DNA from 4 places in the Bacillus sp. SRL543 genome. Region 1 is predicted to be linked to each of the others. Evidence: predicted binding sites of a transcription regulator. Region 1 holds the regulator's gene; each other region holds the start of a gene.

Region 1 (4,214 bases):
TAGCTTCCATCGCCTGGGCAGTTGCCGGTGTGTTCCTGGCCTTGTTTTCACAGTCGCTTGCAGCTAATATCGAAAATCTGATCGGCATTGAAATGGGCTCTGAAAACACCCAGCAGATCATCAGTATCATCGAGACTCTGCCGCTTGTCGTGATTGTCAGCAGCATCATCGGCCCGATCCTGGAGGAAATCGTCTTCCGGAAGGTCATTTTCGGCGCCCTTTACAAAAGGATGAACTTCTTCCTAGCGGCCCTGATCAGCTCGGTGATTTTTGCGTTTGCGCATTTTGAGCCTGAGCATGTGCTCCTGTATTCTGCAATGGGCTTCACATTTGCGTTCCTGTATGTGCGGACCAAGCGGATCCTTGTCCCGATTTTTGCGCATGTGTCGATGAATACATTGGTAGTCATCATTCAAATGAATCAGGATAAAATACAAAAGTGGATTAATGAAATGGAACAAATTCAAAGCTTTATTGGGGGACTTTAAATGAGGCAGTCACCATTGTTTTCCGGGTTCATCTATATATTCCTGGGCGTGCTGTTCACTTACTTCGCAATCCAGAATATCAGTGAAACCGGCGAATGGGGATTTTTTACGTATCTGCTCGTGCTTCTGGCAACTTTTGACTTTGGATCAGGCCTTCGGATGATTGCCTTTCACTATAAGATCAAACAAATTAAAAATAACCAAAAAAAATGAGCCTGGAATGAGGCTCATTTTTATTTGGCTTCCATTTCTTTTGCCTGCGTCTCTTCGGCCTCCAGCACTTTCTTATACGAAAACCTGGAGATGAAAATGCTCAATTCATACAAAAGCAGAAGCGGCACTGTTACCATCATATGCGACAGCAGCTCAGGCGGCGTAATGAACGCCGCAATGACAAGGAGCACAAAATACGCATATTTCCGGATGCTCGACAGGAACATCGGTGTGACAATGCCAAGCCTGGTCAGGAACATGATGACAACAGGAAGCTGAAAAAGGATCCCGAATGGAATCGTCAGCTGGAACAGGAACTGAAAATACTCATTGATCCCAATCACCTGATTGATATCAAGCCTGTCCGCAATCCGGGTCATAAAGTCCACAACAAACGGAAAAAGAACAAAATATGAAAATGACACTCCGCTGATGAACAGTATCACAGATACAGGAATATAGCTCAGTGTGACCTTCCGTTCCTTTTCATATAGTCCCGGACTGATGAACGCCCAGAATTGATAAAGGATAACCGGAGACGTCAGGACAAAGGCTATGATAAAGGCAAACTGCATATAGATCTTCACGGGATCTGTCAGGCGGAATGCATTCATCGTCAGGTCCTTCGCTTCGTCGGCACCCTGCAGGTACACGATCAGGGGTTCGGCAAGGAAAAAGCCTAAAATCATCGCGCAGAACAAGAAAACGACTGTCATGACAAGCCGTTTTCTTAATTCGCCTATATGTTCGTAAATTGTCATATCTTTATGACTCATACATAAAACATCCTTATGTTACTTAACTTCTTTTTTCTTCTCATCATCTTCGTCATTCATAAGCCCTTTGGTAGCGGATTTGAATTCACGAAGGGTATTGCCGGCAGCTTTTCCAAGCTCAGGCAGTTTCTTCGGTCCGAAAATCAGCAAAGCGACAAAAACAATAAGCAAGAGGCTTCCCATTCCTAAATTCATCATTGCGCCTCACCTCCCTTTATCTATCATATTGATGATACCACTAACGCCTGTATAATTCTATCCGTAATGCTAACTTTGCTTTAATTGTCACATTCCGGAATCTTACTCTTCTGCTTCTGCTCCCTGCATGACTTCCATCGGATAATGCTTCAGGAAATAGACAAGCGACTGCAGTTCCACAGCCAGGTCGATATGATGTACTCTGATGGCAGAAGGAACTGTAAGCCTTGCTGGTGTAAAATTGAGTATTCCCTTGATGCTTCCCTTTACAAGCCTGTCCGTTATAGCCTGGGCAACAGGCGCCGGAACTGTCAGAATGGCGACTTTAATAGCATGCTCTTCAGATATTCTTTCCAGATCATCCATATGGAAAACAGGCACCCCGCCAATATCTGTCCCTACTTTTCCAGCATCGACATCAAATGCCGCTTCAATCTTTGTATTATTATTTTTCAGGAAGTTATAGTTTAAAAAGGCAGTCCCCAGATTGCCGACCCCGATGAGGGCAACCTTTGTCACTTCATCCTGGTCCAGCGTCTTTCGGAAAAAAGACAGCAGATAGTTAACATTATAGCCATAGCCTTTTTTCCCAAGCGCACCAAAGTAAGAAAAATCTCTTCTGATAGTAGCAGAATCCACCTTCACAGCTTCACTGAGCTCCGCCGAGGACACTCTCTGTTTCCCTGAAGAGTGGAGATTTTTTAAGAATCGATAATACAGCGGCAGTCTTTTTGCCGTTGCCTGCGGTATTTTTATGGCTTCATTTGACATAGCTTTTCCCCCACCCTGCTGATTTCTATTGTATTTGTCTGCTATTCTTTTTTGAAGTCCCCATTTTTTCCGCCCGTCTTTTCAACAAGATAGGTCTGGCCGATGATCATTCCCTTATCAAGCGCCTTGCACATATCATAGACCGTCAGCGCACAGGCACTTGCTGATGTCAGCGCTTCCATTTCAACTCCAGTGGATCCTTTGGTCCTCACCTGGGCAGAAATATTCAGCCGGTAATCTTCTTCTGTTTTTTCCCATCCAAAAGAAATATCGATGCCGGTCAGCGGAATGGGATGGCACATAGGAATGATTTCCCACGTCTTTTTGGCGGCCATGATGCCAGCTACCTGGGCCACTGCCAAAACATCGCCTTTTTTCATGCTGTTGCCGGTTATTTTTTCGTATATTTCACTATTAACCGTTATACTTGAGTGGGCGGATGCAGTCCGGACACTTTCGGGCTTGCTGCTGACATCCACCATGCGGGCTCTGCCCTCTTCATTAAAATGTGTGAACTCTGACATTCATAAACACCTCTCTACAGAATCATACACTATTTTAAATGGGTATGTAAGCAATATTGTTTGATGTTTCACAAATTTCATCTTATTGCTGTGAGGGATTGAATGCGATACACTAACCTTTAGAATACAGAGGTGAGAACAATGATTTTACTTCAAGTTAATCAGCTGTCAAAGTACTTTGGCGCTGACTTGATTTTATCGAATATAAAGCTTGAGGTGCAAACGCGCGACCGGATCGCCCTGGTAGGCAGGAACGGGGCTGGCAAATCGACGCTGCTGAAAATAATAGCGGGGCATATGTCCCATGACTCTGGCGAAATCATCAAGCCGAAGGATGTTTCCATAGGCTATCTTGCACAGAATACAGGGCTTGAATCAGCCCTTTCCATATGGGATGAAATGCTTTCAGTCTTCAAGGGCCTCCGGGAGATGGAAGCCGAGCTACGCCGGCTGGAACAAAGTATGGCAGATCCCGGCATATTTAATGATCCTGCCTCCTACGAGAAGATCCTTAAAGAATATGATCTGCTGCAGGTGCAGTTCAAGGAACAGGGAGGGTATCAGTATGAGGCCGATATCCGCTCTATCCTGCACGGGCTGAATTTTCATTCCTTTAGTTATGATACAAGCATATCAGTCCTCAGCGGCGGGCAAAAAACAAGGCTGGCACTGGCCAAATTGCTGCTGACCAAGCCTGATATCCTGATCCTGGACGAGCCAACCAACCATCTGGACATTGAAACCCTATCGTGGCTGGAGCAATATCTGCAGGGCTATGAGGGAGCCATACTCATCGTTTCCCATGACCGGTACTTCCTTGATAAGGTCGTCACACAAGTATATGAAATAACCCGTCAGCAGATCTCCAAATTCCCTGGCAACTACAGCTACTATTTGGAGAAAAAAGCCGAGAACTATGAAAGGGATATGCGCCAGTTTGAGAAGCAGCAGGAAGAAGTGGCCAAGCTGCAGGACTTTATACAGCGAAACCTGGCACGCGCCTCTACAACCAAGCGGGCGCAGAGCCGGAGGAAGAAGCTTGAAAGGATGGAGCTGCTGGACAGGCCGCTCGGCGATGAAAAATCAGCCGCTTTCAGCTTCGATATTTCAAAGCAGACCGGCAATGATGTATTGAAGGTCAATTCCCTTGAGGTCGGATATGATGGGAATAAGGTTTCTGAAAATATCTCTTTCCGGATGTCCCGTGGAGACAGTGCCGCACTCGTTGGGCCAAATGGCGTCGG
Region 2 (4,214 bases), 420 kb from region 1:
GGTGACTTTGACATTGTCGTTGCCATGTACCACGACCAGGGACACGGTCCAGTGAAGGTGCTTGGCCTGGATGCAGGAGTGAACATCACAGTCGGACTGCCGATCATCCGGACAAGCGTCGACCATGGCACAGCCTTCGACATCGCCGGCAAAGGGATTGCTGACGAGAAGAGCCTGGTGGAAGCTATGAGACAGGCAGTGGAATTGGCGCCGAAATAATAGAAAAAAGCTGGATGCGATGGCATCCAGCCTTTTTTCATATCACGTGCTTTTTAGCAGAAGGGGCACCAGCAATAGTGCAGACAGGCCATTTTATTTTAATATCCTCCCAGCAAACCCCCATCTCCAAATCCCAAACCCTATCAAAGCCCCAAGTATATTAAGAATATAATCATCAATATCAAAGCTTCCTCTTCTTGTAATAACTTGTATGATTTCAATTGTTATTAGCATGGCCGTCATGGAGGCTATAAAGAGGATTGTGCTAATCATTTTCCTTGTAAAAAAAGGGAGATAAACACCCATTGGCATAAATAAAACAAAATTGCCAAGGAGATTTTTAATAGGTATAACCATGTTCATTCTTCCATCCGCTAAGGCTTGAAGATACATACTGATTGTTTTTAAGGGAATGAAATTTGAAGACTGCCTTATATAGTCTGTTAATGACATGCCATCCCAGGCAATTCCCCTTGAGCCTAAGAATAAGATGGATGCTAATACAAATAAGTAAACTATGAAGCTTAGGCCAAAAACAATCTTGATTGCTTTTTTCATTTTTTCCTCCGATGATACCTTATTACATTCTCACACTATTAGACGAAAGAAAGTGCTGGCAGGTTTTCAGCTTCTTCTGAGATGACTAAATTGAAATGAAAAAGCCTTAGGAGGCTTGAGGTCTCCTAGGGCTTTTGTTGTCGGGCACATTCAAAGTTTTTGATAATGGTAAAAGCAGGATTAGCCAGCTAATTGTCCGGGAGCCGTATTTTTCCGGTTCGCCATCCTCCGGTAAACCAGCGCCACAATCAGCGAAGGCACCGTACACACCAGCATCCCGAGGAATGCATATCTCGGCTCGATCTCATACAAGTATCCGCCAAAGATGGTGAACACCGCCGTGCTCCAGCTGAGGGCGAGGGCGGAGTAAATGCCCTGGGCGATCGGGACATCCTTCGGCGGGATGTACTGGATCATGTATTTCATGAACGCATAATGCCCCATGGCGAACGAGAGGGCGTGCAGGACCTGCGACACTGAGAACATTGCCACATTCGGGAAGGCGAATACAAGGATCCAGCGCACCGTGCTGCCGAGCGCCGCCAGCGCCAGCAGGGAGCCTGGCGATACATTGCGGAAGACACGGTCGGCAATCAGGAAGAACAGGATTTCGGCAATGACGCCGATGTTCAGGATTGCCCCGATCAGGTATTTCGGCGCGTCGATTTCCTGCAGAAAGATATAGCCGTAGTTGTAATAAGAAGCATGTGCGGCCTGCAGCAGGATGACGATCACGAGCACAACCCCAAAATGCTGGGCTTTAAATGGCCTCAGCAGAGAGCCTCTGCTCTGGGAGTCTGCCTTTGGCTTCTGTGACAGCACATCAGGTGCCTGCATCATCCCCAGGCAGATCAGCATAAAGACGCCGAACAGCAATCCCCAAAGAATGAAGCCGTCCCCAAACCGGCTCGTGAACATTGTCAGGATCAGCCCGCTGATAATGAATCCTAAAGATCCCCATGAGCGGTCTTTTCCATAATTCTTCAGCTGCTTATGCTGCACAAGGACACCGGCAGCCGTGTCCATTGCAGGCATCAAAGTCGGATAAAAGAAGTGCAGGAACAGGACCGCAGCCAGCAAGGTCGTATATGAATCAGCCGGGATGCAAAGCAGCAGAATGACGAACGTCCCGATGCCCATCCCATTAATCAGTACCTTGCTGCTGAATTTCCCTGACAGATAAGGGAAGGCGAACAATGTCGACAAGCCGCGCACCACAAGCCCAAGGCTCATGATCAGGCTCGCCTGCCCGACCGTCATCCCCTTTGTATGAATCATCCACCCGGTCCAATACGGCAGGAAAACCCCCCAAGTGAAAAAGAAACTAAAAAATTGTCTACTCATCCAGCGTTGTGAATTCATCGTTCATTCCTCCAATGATTGCATCATACCAAGAGGAAAAGTAAAATAATATGAGATATCTCACATTTTGAACCTGTTTTGAAGAAAAAGGAAAGAAGCGTGAATCATATGAAAAAGCTGCAGCAGAGAGAAAGGCTACAATATCTCGAAGAGCACAGCATCGCCCAGCTCTTCTCCTTCCCGATCGAAGAAGGCATCGAAATCCACGAATACCAGCGCGACGAGTGGATCATCCGCGAAGGCATGCGCCCCGACTATCTTTTCTATGTCATCGAAGGGAAAGCCAAAATTTACATCACCTACCAAAACGGGAAGGTCTCCCTCATCAACTTCATCAACAAACATGACTATATAGGCGAAATGGAGCTCTTGCATGAGGTCTACTACACCAAAGGCATCCAGGCCTCCACCCGCACCATCTGCTTCGCCATTCCTCTGAGCCAATACCGGAACCAATTGCTCGAGGACACCCTGTTCCTGCGCGAACTCACCAAATTTCTCAGTCTCAAAGCCACCAACATGGCATCCAAATACTCCCAAAGCCTCGCCTTCCCGCTCGAAAACCGGCTCGCAGACTTCATCCTGCAGACCGCTGATGGCGATGTATATAAAGAGAAACATGTCACCGTCTGTGACTTCCTTGGGGTTTCTTATAGGCACTTGCTTCATGTACTATCTCAGTTTTGTAAAGAGGGGTACTTGCGGAAGGAAGGGGTGAGGTATTTGGTGGAGGAGCGGGGGCGGCTGGAGGAGTTGGCGGGAGTTTTGAGGAATGGGTAGGGAGCCAAGGGGACAGGTCCCTTGGCTCTTTTTAAGAAATGGGCCATGGGACCTGTCCCTGCGGCTTTATCTGGAGGACATATATATGCCAACCTACAATAAATTAGTCCGAGATAAGATTCCGCAAATTTTCGAGCAAAGCGGAAAGAGGTTTTCGGCAAAGATACTAAATGATCAGGATTATATTGAGTATCTGCAGCAGAAAAGCTATGAAGAGTTGGATGAGTACTGTGCGGCAGAAACCAGCGAAGAAGCAATCGAAGAGCTCGCAGACTTTTTAGAGATTATTCACTCATTAGCTCATCATCACGGTTCTTTCATTGAAGGGGTAGAGAGGGTACGGGAGAAGAAAGCAGAAAAGCGCGGAGGGTTTGAAGAGAAAACTTTCCTGATTGAGGTTGAAGATTGATGGGGAAACTGGCTTTTTCAGTTTTTAGTTAAGGATAAAAATGTATTAAAAGTCAGAAATATTTAATGACCTTTGTTAGAGAAGTGCAGCATTCTAATAGGTTTTCTTGTTTAGATAGATTTAAGATTTGTTTCATGTGAAACAATCCTTCTGGCATAGTACTCAGGGCGTGAAAACCTGCTAAGGAAAAGCGTCCCTGTCTCTCCGGACAAGGAATATGTTCACTAGTCTCTTTCTGAATGGATTTTTTCTTCTCATCTGGATATCTTAAAAGGAAAGAATTGCCCAGGATGAGGTGAAGTTCATATATGCTAACAAAGAGACATGTCATATTTAATCTTACAATGATCATCGTCCCTTGGTTTTCGCTGCTTTTTATCGGTAAGCGGAGCTTCAAGCGGTATGGGATTGCGGGTGCCATCATCAGCGGGTTTGAGATCCTGAATCATCTTTATGGCCGCCACAAAAAGTGGTGGAGGTTTTATGACCAGCCGAAATCTTTTATAAGGGATGAACTGCCTTTTGATATAGGTCCATACATGCCCGTTTCTCTATGGATTCTTAAAGCTTCATATGGGAACTTCAAAAAATTCATTTTGCTTAATGCTATTTTTCATGCGATTTTCGCCGGGCTGTTTCTGCCCTTTCTCAAGAAACTGAAAATTGTTCGTTTAACCCGCATAAACTATTTTCAGTTTTTTCTCTATATCCACTATAAAGCCTACTTATTGTATGCTGCTCAGAGTGCAGTGGAAAAGGTGCGGTACAGCCGATAAATCAGAAATGCCTGTCCGCGTGGGGGCAGGCATTTCTGATTGGAAGGGAATCATGCTGGCTTGGAAGCATGATTGAAAACAGGCTGTGGCAATAGCCAGCTTCTGCTGTT
Region 3 (4,214 bases), 1.4 Mb from region 1:
GGCATAAGCTCTTTCGTTTCGTTGCAGGCAAAGCCGAACATAAGGCCCTGGTCTCCTGCGCCGATTGCTTCGATTTCTTCATCCGACATTTGTCCTTCGCGTGCTTCAAGCGCCTGGTCAACACCCATTGCAATGTCAGCTGACTGCTCATCAATGGATGTCAGTACGGCACAAGTTTCGGAATCAAAGCCATATTTAGCACGGGTATAGCCGATCTCCTTGATTGTTTCACGGACAAGCTTTGGAATATCAACATATGTAGATGTTGTAATTTCACCTGCAACAAGCACTAGTCCTGTTGTAACAGATGTTTCAGCAGCAACGCGGGCATTTGCGTCTTTTGCTAAGATAGCGTCTAAAATAGCATCAGAAATCTGGTCACAGATTTTATCCGGATGACCTTCAGTAACTGATTCAGAAGTAAACAAACGGCGTTTATTTGACATCTGATTTCCTCCTTATTTATAAGAATAGAGTGAGGTTCTTATCCGGCGCTACACCTTATTCTTCCCCTCGGATTGATACGGTACTCATTCCCTAAGTAGTATTGAATAAACATGGAGTTTTTATCCCGCTCTCGCGTATGCATTGCTTCACAATCTGCATAACCGGCTGGTCCTGTCCCCCGGGACCGCAAGCCTTCAGACAAGTGCTGAAAGAGCAGGCCGCCGCTGATGCAGAGAACCGGTCAAAGGCATTATATATAAGCCAGGCACAATCAGATTGTATGATTTTATCCTGTTAAATGCATAGCCCTTGTAAATCAGCTTTATGCAAAAACTTCCATAATATGCAATTAAAAGACTTCCCTCAAAATGCAAAATAAAAAACCTTCCCAAAGTGAAAAGGTTGAAAGCAAAATGATTCGCGCCTTTCACTCTTATCGTTCAAGGAATTCTTCCTTGCGTCAGGTTAGCACCTTTGCTAAAAACAGGCCATCGCTGGCTGTAATTTGAACCGTTATGCTCTTTTCAGCATATATCCGTTTTCAAAAAGCATCATTAGCAGGTTGCTGGGTTTCATCGGGCCTGTCCCTCCACCAGCTCGGGATAAGAGAGTATCCGTTCAAGGTAAAATCATAACGTACAGATGTAGTGGCGTCAATCATTTTCTCCACTATAGCAAGAACAATTTTATATTGTCTCATATATGGAAATGACTCAGAGGGAACAGCTGCCATCCTTGCATTTCTTCCTAAGCAGTTTATGCCTGTTCCGTGCAATCCACCTGTATGCCGGAACCCCGGCAGCAGATGCCAAAGGAAGATGCATACAGAGCCCTAAAACGAAGGTAAGGGGGAACAGCAGCAGCAGCCTTCTGACTGCATAGAAACCCTTCAGGACCTTTTTTTCAGGTGTTATAATATGAAGCTCTTTCCTCAGCTCCCTGCTGCTGAATTGAAGCTCTCCATGTTCCTGTTCATATTTTTGCAATGAAACCCACTCTACCCGATGAAGCAGGTCAAGCTTCCCGAAAGATTTCTTCGTCATTTGGCAAAGCTGGCAAGTATTGTCGTAAAGGGCAATCATTTTCACATTACCATCTCCCGCCTGTAGTCGTTCATCTTATTAAATTTTACCATACCTTTCAATCATTCTTAAAGCACGATAAACTTATATCTATATAATATATGTTTCAATGAATATAATGCCTTCCCTCTTTATCTCCAGCAGCGTTCACCGCTTTAAGCACCCCCTTGAATTTGTGTTGTGCAAATAATATGCCGCAAAGTTCGGAAAGAATTTCTATCTTCTTGAACAATTTGTGACACCTTTCACATTCTATTGAATTACCCTATAAAATTGCTTATGATGATAACAGATTGTGAACTATGTAACATATACACTATTTTTATGTTATTAAACTTTCAGCCAGTGAGAAAGGGGCTTATCCATGAAAAAGAAATATTCTTTGCTTTTAGGAATATTTACAATCATTACTATTCTATCAGGCTGTGAGCCGCTGATGGTGCTGGATCCCAAAGGTCCTCAGGCTGCCGTCCAGGCAAAAGACATTATTCTGTCAACGGCAATCATGTCTGTCATCGTCCTTGTGGTTTTTGCCATGCTTGCTTACATGCTCTATAAATACCGCTCTTCGAAGCAAAGCAAGGATTATGAACCGCCGCATATTAAAGGAAACCTGCTCGTCGAAGCGGTCTGCGTCGGAATCCCTGTCCTGATCGTCATCTTCCTTTCAGTCGTATCCACTCAGAGCAACTATAAAGTGGAATCAGCACCGACAGGATATGGCGACAAAGAGCCTTTAGTCGTATACGCATCATCTTCCAACTGGAAATGGCATTTCAGCTATCCTGAAGAAGATATCGAAACAGTCAACTATCTATATGTACCGACTGACCGCCCGCTTGAATTTAAGCTCTATTCATACGGACCGATCACAAGCTTTTGGATCCCGCAGCTTGGCGGACAAAAATATGCCATGGCTGACATGGTCAATACGCTGCATCTGGGCGCAGATGAACCCGGCGAATATATGGGGCGCAATGCCAACTTCAACGGAAAAGGCTTTGCTGAAAATACATTCAATGTAACAGCCATGCCGCAGGAAGAGTTTGACCAATGGGTGGCTGACGTCAAAAAGACGGCTGAGCCGCTTACTGAAGAAAAATTCGATGAACTGCTTGAACCGGGTCATCTTGGACAGTCCACCTATACCGGAACACATCTTGAATTCATGCCTGCTCCTGAAGGCGAGCATGGCGGCCATAACCATGGTTCCAGCTCTGACAGTGATGATGCTGACTCAGATCATGAACATATGGATATGGAAGAGGACGGATCTGGCAGCAATGGCCACTCAGAACATGAAGGCCATTAATAAGAACAGAACCGCTACCCTAGAAAGGAGTTTAAAATCCTATGGAATTCTTTGAACGTTTTGCCATTCCGCATCCCAGCCCTGTTATCTATGCGTCAATGGTTGCTATAGGTTTAACGGTTATTGCCATCATCGCAGGCTTGACCTATTTCAAAAAATGGGGCTATCTGTGGAGAGAATGGCTGACAACAGTCGATCATAAACGGATTGGGATCATGTACCTGATTTCTGCCCTGCTCATGCTTTTCCGGGGCGGCGCAGATGCCATCATGATGCGCGCCCAGCTGGCTGTGCCTGATAATACCCTTCTTGACGCACAGCACTATAATGAAATTTTCACAACGCACGGAACAGTTATGATTCTGTTCATGGCAATGCCATTCATCATGGCATTCATGAACTTTGTCGTGCCGCTCCAGATCGGGGCACGCGACGTTGCTTTCCCTAAGCTTAATGCACTCAGCTTCTGGCTCTTCTTCATGGGTGCCATGCTGCTGAACATCTCATTCGTCATCGGCGGCTCGCCTGATGCCGGCTGGACTTCCTACTTCCCGCTTGCAGGGACAGAGTTCAGCGAATCAGTCGGAACGAACTATTATATGTTCTCACTGCAAATCGCAGGTTTGGGTACATTGATGACCGGTATCAATATGGTAACAACCATCCTCAGGATGCGTGCGCCTGGCATGACATTGATGAAGATGCCGATGTTCACTTGGTCATCACTTGTTGCCAGCATCATTATCGTATTTGCTTTCCCTGTGCTGACTGTTGCTCTTGCAATGGGATCTCTTGACAGATTATTTGCCACTAACTTCTTTACGACCAGCAATGGCGGTATGGATATGCTGTGGGCTAACTTCTTCTGGGTATGGGGACACCCTGAGGTATACATCCTGATACTTCCTGCTTTCGGTATATACAGCGAAATCATCTCAACGTTCGCACGCAGGAACCTTTATGGCTATAAATCAATGGTAGGATCCATGGTGATCATTTCACTCTTGTCCTTCCTTGTCTGGACTCACCACTTCTTTACAATGGGCCAGGGAGCTTTAACAAACAGTATTTTCTCTATTACGACCATGGCGATCGCCGTGCCGACCGGGGTTAAGATTTTCAACTGGCTCCTGACACTTTGGAAAGGGAAAATCACCATTACGACGCCAATGCTTTACTCCCTGCTCTTCATCCCGATTTTCACAATAGGCGGGGTAACAGGCGTTATGCTCGGCATGTCGGCTGCGGATTACCAGTACCATAATACTATGTTCCTGGTTGCCCACTTCCACATGGTTATCATCCCGGGTGTTGTATTCGCGATGCTTGCCGGATTCCATTTCTACTGGCCGAAAATGTTCGGCTATATCCTG
Region 4 (4,214 bases), 710 kb from region 1:
GCGGTCAATCAATAGCATAAGTGTATTAAGTACTAAAGGATTAACAGACGCGAAGGCAGTTTTGATGATCCCTTTTTTCTCATCATTCTCAAGTTTCGGGGATTTCAGGACTGCATCCAGGCCCTTATTATTGTTTACGACATCTTTGACGATGCGAAGGTCTTCTTCCATTTGGCCAAGAAGCTGATGTTCATTCGCAAGCTGGAACAGAGCCAACGCATAGCGCTTTGCTACTGTAGAGCCGCTCATCGGTTTTCTCCTGCCTCTTGGATGTATTCATTGATCAGCTTTTCCTGGTCTGCTGCACTCAGTTCCTTCTCAATAACTTTGGAAGCAATAAGGACAGACAGGGAAGCAACCTGCTCGCGGATTGCGGCAACTGCTTTTTCTTTCTGCTGATCGATTTCAAGCTTCGCTGATTCCTTCACGCGCTCTGCTTCGGCACGGGCTGCCAAGATGATTTCCTCACGCTGCACGTCGCCTTGCTTTTTCGCACCTTCAATCAGGTTCTGAGCATCTGTACGCGCTTCCTTCAGAAGGCTTCTCTGCTCTTCCAGAAGCTTATTCGCTTCAACACGGCTTTGCTCAGCCGCGCCGATTTCATTGGCAATATGCTCTTCACGCTGTTTCATGATGCCCATCAAAGGACCCCATGCAAATTTCTTGAGCAATGCCAACAAAATGATAAACATAGCCAGCTGGAATAAAATATCCCCGCCGTTGAATGCTGTATGTGCTGCGCCTTCTGCAGCGCCTAATACTAAATTGCTTGCTAACACCCTCGATTCACTCCCTTCAAGAGTCTTCCACTTTCCCTATCAACAAGTTAACGAATTTCATAAAATGAATTCGGTTCATTCAGATTCAAAAAGCCAGTCAGCACCCGCCTGCACATGCTGGCGGTGCTTCAGGAATCAGGCGCATCCGCACCTGGGCATAAAGGAATGGCGAAGGGTCACATCCATGATCTTCGCCATTATGTGTACTGCAGTATAATTATTGACCAATAACCATGAACGCGATAACAACTGCGATGATCGGCACGGCCTCAACTAACGCTACCCCGATGAACATAGTTGTTTGAAGCATTCCGCGAGCTTCCGGCTGACGGGCAATCCCCTCAACTGTACGTGATACGATAAGACCGTTACCAATACCGGCACCTAGTGCTGCCAAACCAATTGCAATTGCTGCTGCTAAAAGACCCATTATAAAGTTCCTCCTTAGGATTGTATAAAATAATATAGTGTTTGAATGTTTTGTTCATAGAATGAACAGGTATATATTAATGGTCAGAGCTCACTTTGTGGGAGAGATAAACCATTGTTAACATACAGAAAATAAATGCCTGGATTGCGCCGACAAATATTGAGAACCCTTGCCATGCAAGCATTGGTACAATCGCGGCCAGATGTCCGACCCACCCTGATGCCAGGCTTCCGGCAATCAGTGTCAGCAGGATTTCACCCGCATAGATGTTACCATAGAGACGAAGGCCGAGTGTAAGCGTGTTGGCAAACTCCTCGATGATCTTGATCGGGAACATGAACCAGAATGGACGGAAAAATTCTTTTCCGTATTCCCCTACTCCCCGAAGCTTTACACCGTAATAGTGCGACAATCCAACTACCATAACTGCCAATGTGAGCGTTACAGCAGGGTCTGCTGTAGGCGATTTCCACCAAAGCTGGTCATTGATGACCACGGAGAATGGAAGCCCCAGCATATTTGAAACAAAAACATACATAATGATCGTGATTCCAAGGATATGGAATCTTCCGCCATCTTTCCAGTCCATCGTACTGTTGATGATGTTTTTTACAAAATCCATGATCCATTCGAAAAAGTTCTGCATTCCGGTTGGTCTCATGGCGAGCGTACGAGTGGAAAGAACAGCGATGATGAAAACAATGGCACTGGCAACTGTAATCATCAACATGTTTGCCAAGTTGAAATTCAAACCAAGAAATTCAACTATAGGTGCTTCATGATGCACAGTATTCACCTCTCTTCCCGGCTATTTACGTAAAACAAAAAGTTGAAGAAAATAATCTATCATAATGACAATATATGATGTCATTAATCCCAGAACTACGCTGATCAGATGCACCTCATCCGGGTACTTCATGCTGATCATGACGGCAAGCACTGCCGTCGCCATCCTCGACAGCATCCCAAGCGACCTCATCCTTTGGCCGTTCGCTGCCGCTTCCCCAAGCTGGTCCGTCTTCCTTACCATCAGCCATAAATTGAACAGGCTCAGGCTTGTCCCCAATATCAGCCCCATAAAGATAGATTGATAAGAGGTGAATCCCCAACCGAGAACATAGACTGACAGCAGCAGGAATATGTATTTGCGCTGCCGTATAAACATTGTTTTGAGGTCTGGCATAGGCTGTTAGTCTCCTGTAAAGAAACGTCCGACCAAGTGAAGCATGGCATAAGTCCCTGCTGCCAATCCTATAAGCAATCCGAGTATCAGGAATAAAGGCCCGGTTCCCATCACATGGTCAAGCCATCTTCCGAGGAAGATGCCGATCAGGACGGAGCCTACTAATTGGGAAAGGATGGCGGACATCAAAGCCATGGCTTGAAATGGGTGGCGGTCTTTTCGACGCATGATAACGCATCCTCCATGCTAGAAATGTATTCCCTTGACGTCTTTTTGTCTTAAGAATGCAAAGTTTCTTACTAGTGAAAAGAGAATGGGGGCGGTTTTGAGGTAAGTGTTTTCATTGCTGATACCACGCAGATTGCGGTTACTTTCACCTGCGGGAATCTTTGTGAAAACCCTATCATTTATACCCTTTGTAAGCATACAATAGGCATCTGTCAATGTCAATGCATTCGGAGTGAAAAAGTTCACAAACTCTGCAAACCGAAAAGTGTTTGTTCACACTATTTTCGATATTTTTTTGGGATAATAACTTGCAATTGGAGCGGAGTATCATCTCGCTCCAATTGCACCTTTTTCCTCTTCTTTTTTTACCTCCAGATAAGCCTCTATCATATCCTGTCTCCCCGCTTTCCTTGCAAAGACCTGGGCGATGTAGACGCCATCCGGCGGCAGGTCACCGTTCTTCAATTCCTTCTGGATCTGGCCTTTGCCTGCATCCCGCTTCCAGTCAAGAAATTGGATGAACCGGAGCGTATCAGGATCAAACAGGGCAATCCCAAATTCTTCCGCCCCCCCTGGAAGATAGACTTCATAGCGGTAGCTCCCGCCGTTGTCGCCTTTTCCAAAATCAAAGCCCATCACACGCGGGTAATCCGGCTCCTCGAGGACATACAAATACGGGATGCTGACTTTCCTGCTGCCCGCATTCAGAACAATTCGCCCATCATGGATTTTCTGTTTGAATTCTTCGGGGTCTATCTTCATTTTTACAGCCAGCTTTTTCTTCTCGCCGGGTTCCAGTCGAAAGGCGAGCGGAATTTCCCATTCTATCCCCCCGACGTTTGAGGGTACAGAGAAAGAATAGGATTCTGTGCGGCTGCCGGTATTTTTAACGGTCAGATAGCGGACATGTTCATTCTCACGGCCCGCTATCCGGAACTTGCCAAATTGGAGCGAGGCCGGCGTCACTAAGGAAGGGGCCTTCACCGCATCCTCTATTTGAATGCGGCCTGCCCCCTGTTCATAAGTCCTGTACAGACTGCCCCCTTCATTATAGAGAGGAAGAGCTGTATTCATGAGTGAGGACTTGATTTCCTCCGGGCTCCAATCAGGGTGGGCCTGTTTAATCAGCGCACATGCACCAGCAACATGGGGTGAGGCCATACTCGTCCCCTGCAGAGGAAGATATCCCCCGGGAACCGTACTGCTGATGGCCACCCCGGGCGCAAGAACGTCCGGCTTGATTTCCCAAGTATCGGTCACCGGTCCGCGGGAGCTGAAATCGGCAAGAAGATCCTTTTCTTCTATTATATATGTTCGGGCCAGCACCGTTTCTCCCTGCAGGCGCTCCTTAAGCTGGTCCCCTTCCTGCTTAGAGAGCGACACAACCGGCAGGCCGGCATCTTCCTCAAGATTGCCTGCAAAGCTTCCGTCGGTATTGTTGTAGATAATGACGGCGACGGCCCCTGCCTGCCTGGCATTTTTGGCTTTTTGGGAAAAAGTAAGGCCGCCTCTCTGAATGAGGGCAATCTTCCCTTTTATCTGCTTAAGCTCCTCCGGTTTGCCAAGTCCGCCGAACGCCATCTCATAGGATCGG

Evidence for each region. The regulator Rex, encoded in region 1, represses fermentation and respiration genes when NADH is low (regulators of the CRP and FNR family bind a similar motif). The targets are predictions, from matches to a motif close to TTGTGAAATATTTCACAA.
Region 2: yeiL (transcriptional regulator YeiL) is a predicted target of Rex. The motif match lies at 2,188-2,205, and genes of this name have one in related genera.
Region 3: qoxA (cytochrome aa3 quinol oxidase subunit II) is a predicted target of Rex. The motif match lies at 1,763-1,780, and genes of this name have one in related genera.
Region 4: AC4E8B_RS23040 (AtpZ/AtpI family protein) is a predicted target of Rex. The motif match lies at 2,851-2,868, and genes of this name have one in related genera.

Annotation. Positions count from the first base shown of each region.
Region 1 is NZ_OZ481794.1:308,008-312,221, reverse strand. Features, by position in the region: gene AC4E8B_RS01815 (CPBP family intramembrane glutamic endopeptidase) at 1-488, shown strand, start outside; gene AC4E8B_RS01810 (YdiK family protein) at 489-701, shown strand; gene tatC (twin-arginine translocase subunit TatC) at 722-1,477, opposite strand; gene AC4E8B_RS01800 (twin-arginine translocase TatA/TatE family subunit) at 1,496-1,675, opposite strand; gene AC4E8B_RS01795 (redox-sensing transcriptional repressor Rex) at 1,778-2,446, opposite strand; gene moaC (cyclic pyranopterin monophosphate synthase MoaC) at 2,488-2,970, opposite strand; gene AC4E8B_RS01785 (ABC-F family ATP-binding cassette domain-containing protein) at 3,112-4,214, shown strand, end outside.
Region 2 is NZ_OZ481794.1:4,842,181-4,846,394, reverse strand. Features, by position in the region: gene pdxA (4-hydroxythreonine-4-phosphate dehydrogenase PdxA) at 1-219, shown strand, start outside; gene AC4E8B_RS24675 (VanZ family protein) at 313-777, opposite strand; gene AC4E8B_RS24670 (MFS transporter) at 958-2,139, opposite strand; gene yeiL (transcriptional regulator YeiL) at 2,248-2,919, shown strand; gene AC4E8B_RS24660 (nucleoside triphosphate pyrophosphohydrolase) at 3,005-3,328, shown strand; gene AC4E8B_RS24655 (hypothetical protein) at 3,637-4,104, shown strand.
Region 3 is NZ_OZ481794.1:3,848,536-3,852,749, forward strand. Features, by position in the region: gene metK (methionine adenosyltransferase) at 1-446, opposite strand, end outside; SAM riboswitch class I at 878-1,056, opposite strand; gene AC4E8B_RS19600 (thiol-disulfide oxidoreductase DCC family protein) at 1,161-1,529, opposite strand; gene qoxA (cytochrome aa3 quinol oxidase subunit II) at 1,894-2,841, shown strand; gene qoxB (cytochrome aa3 quinol oxidase subunit I) at 2,883-4,214, shown strand, end outside.
Region 4 is NZ_OZ481794.1:4,550,195-4,554,408, forward strand. Features, by position in the region: gene AC4E8B_RS23015 (F0F1 ATP synthase subunit delta) at 1-249, opposite strand, end outside; gene atpF (F0F1 ATP synthase subunit B) at 246-779, opposite strand; gene atpE (F0F1 ATP synthase subunit C) at 997-1,209, opposite strand; gene atpB (F0F1 ATP synthase subunit A) at 1,286-1,996, opposite strand; gene AC4E8B_RS23035 (ATP synthase subunit I) at 2,018-2,392, opposite strand; gene AC4E8B_RS23040 (AtpZ/AtpI family protein) at 2,399-2,620, opposite strand; gene AC4E8B_RS23045 (S8 family serine peptidase) at 2,948-4,214, opposite strand, start outside.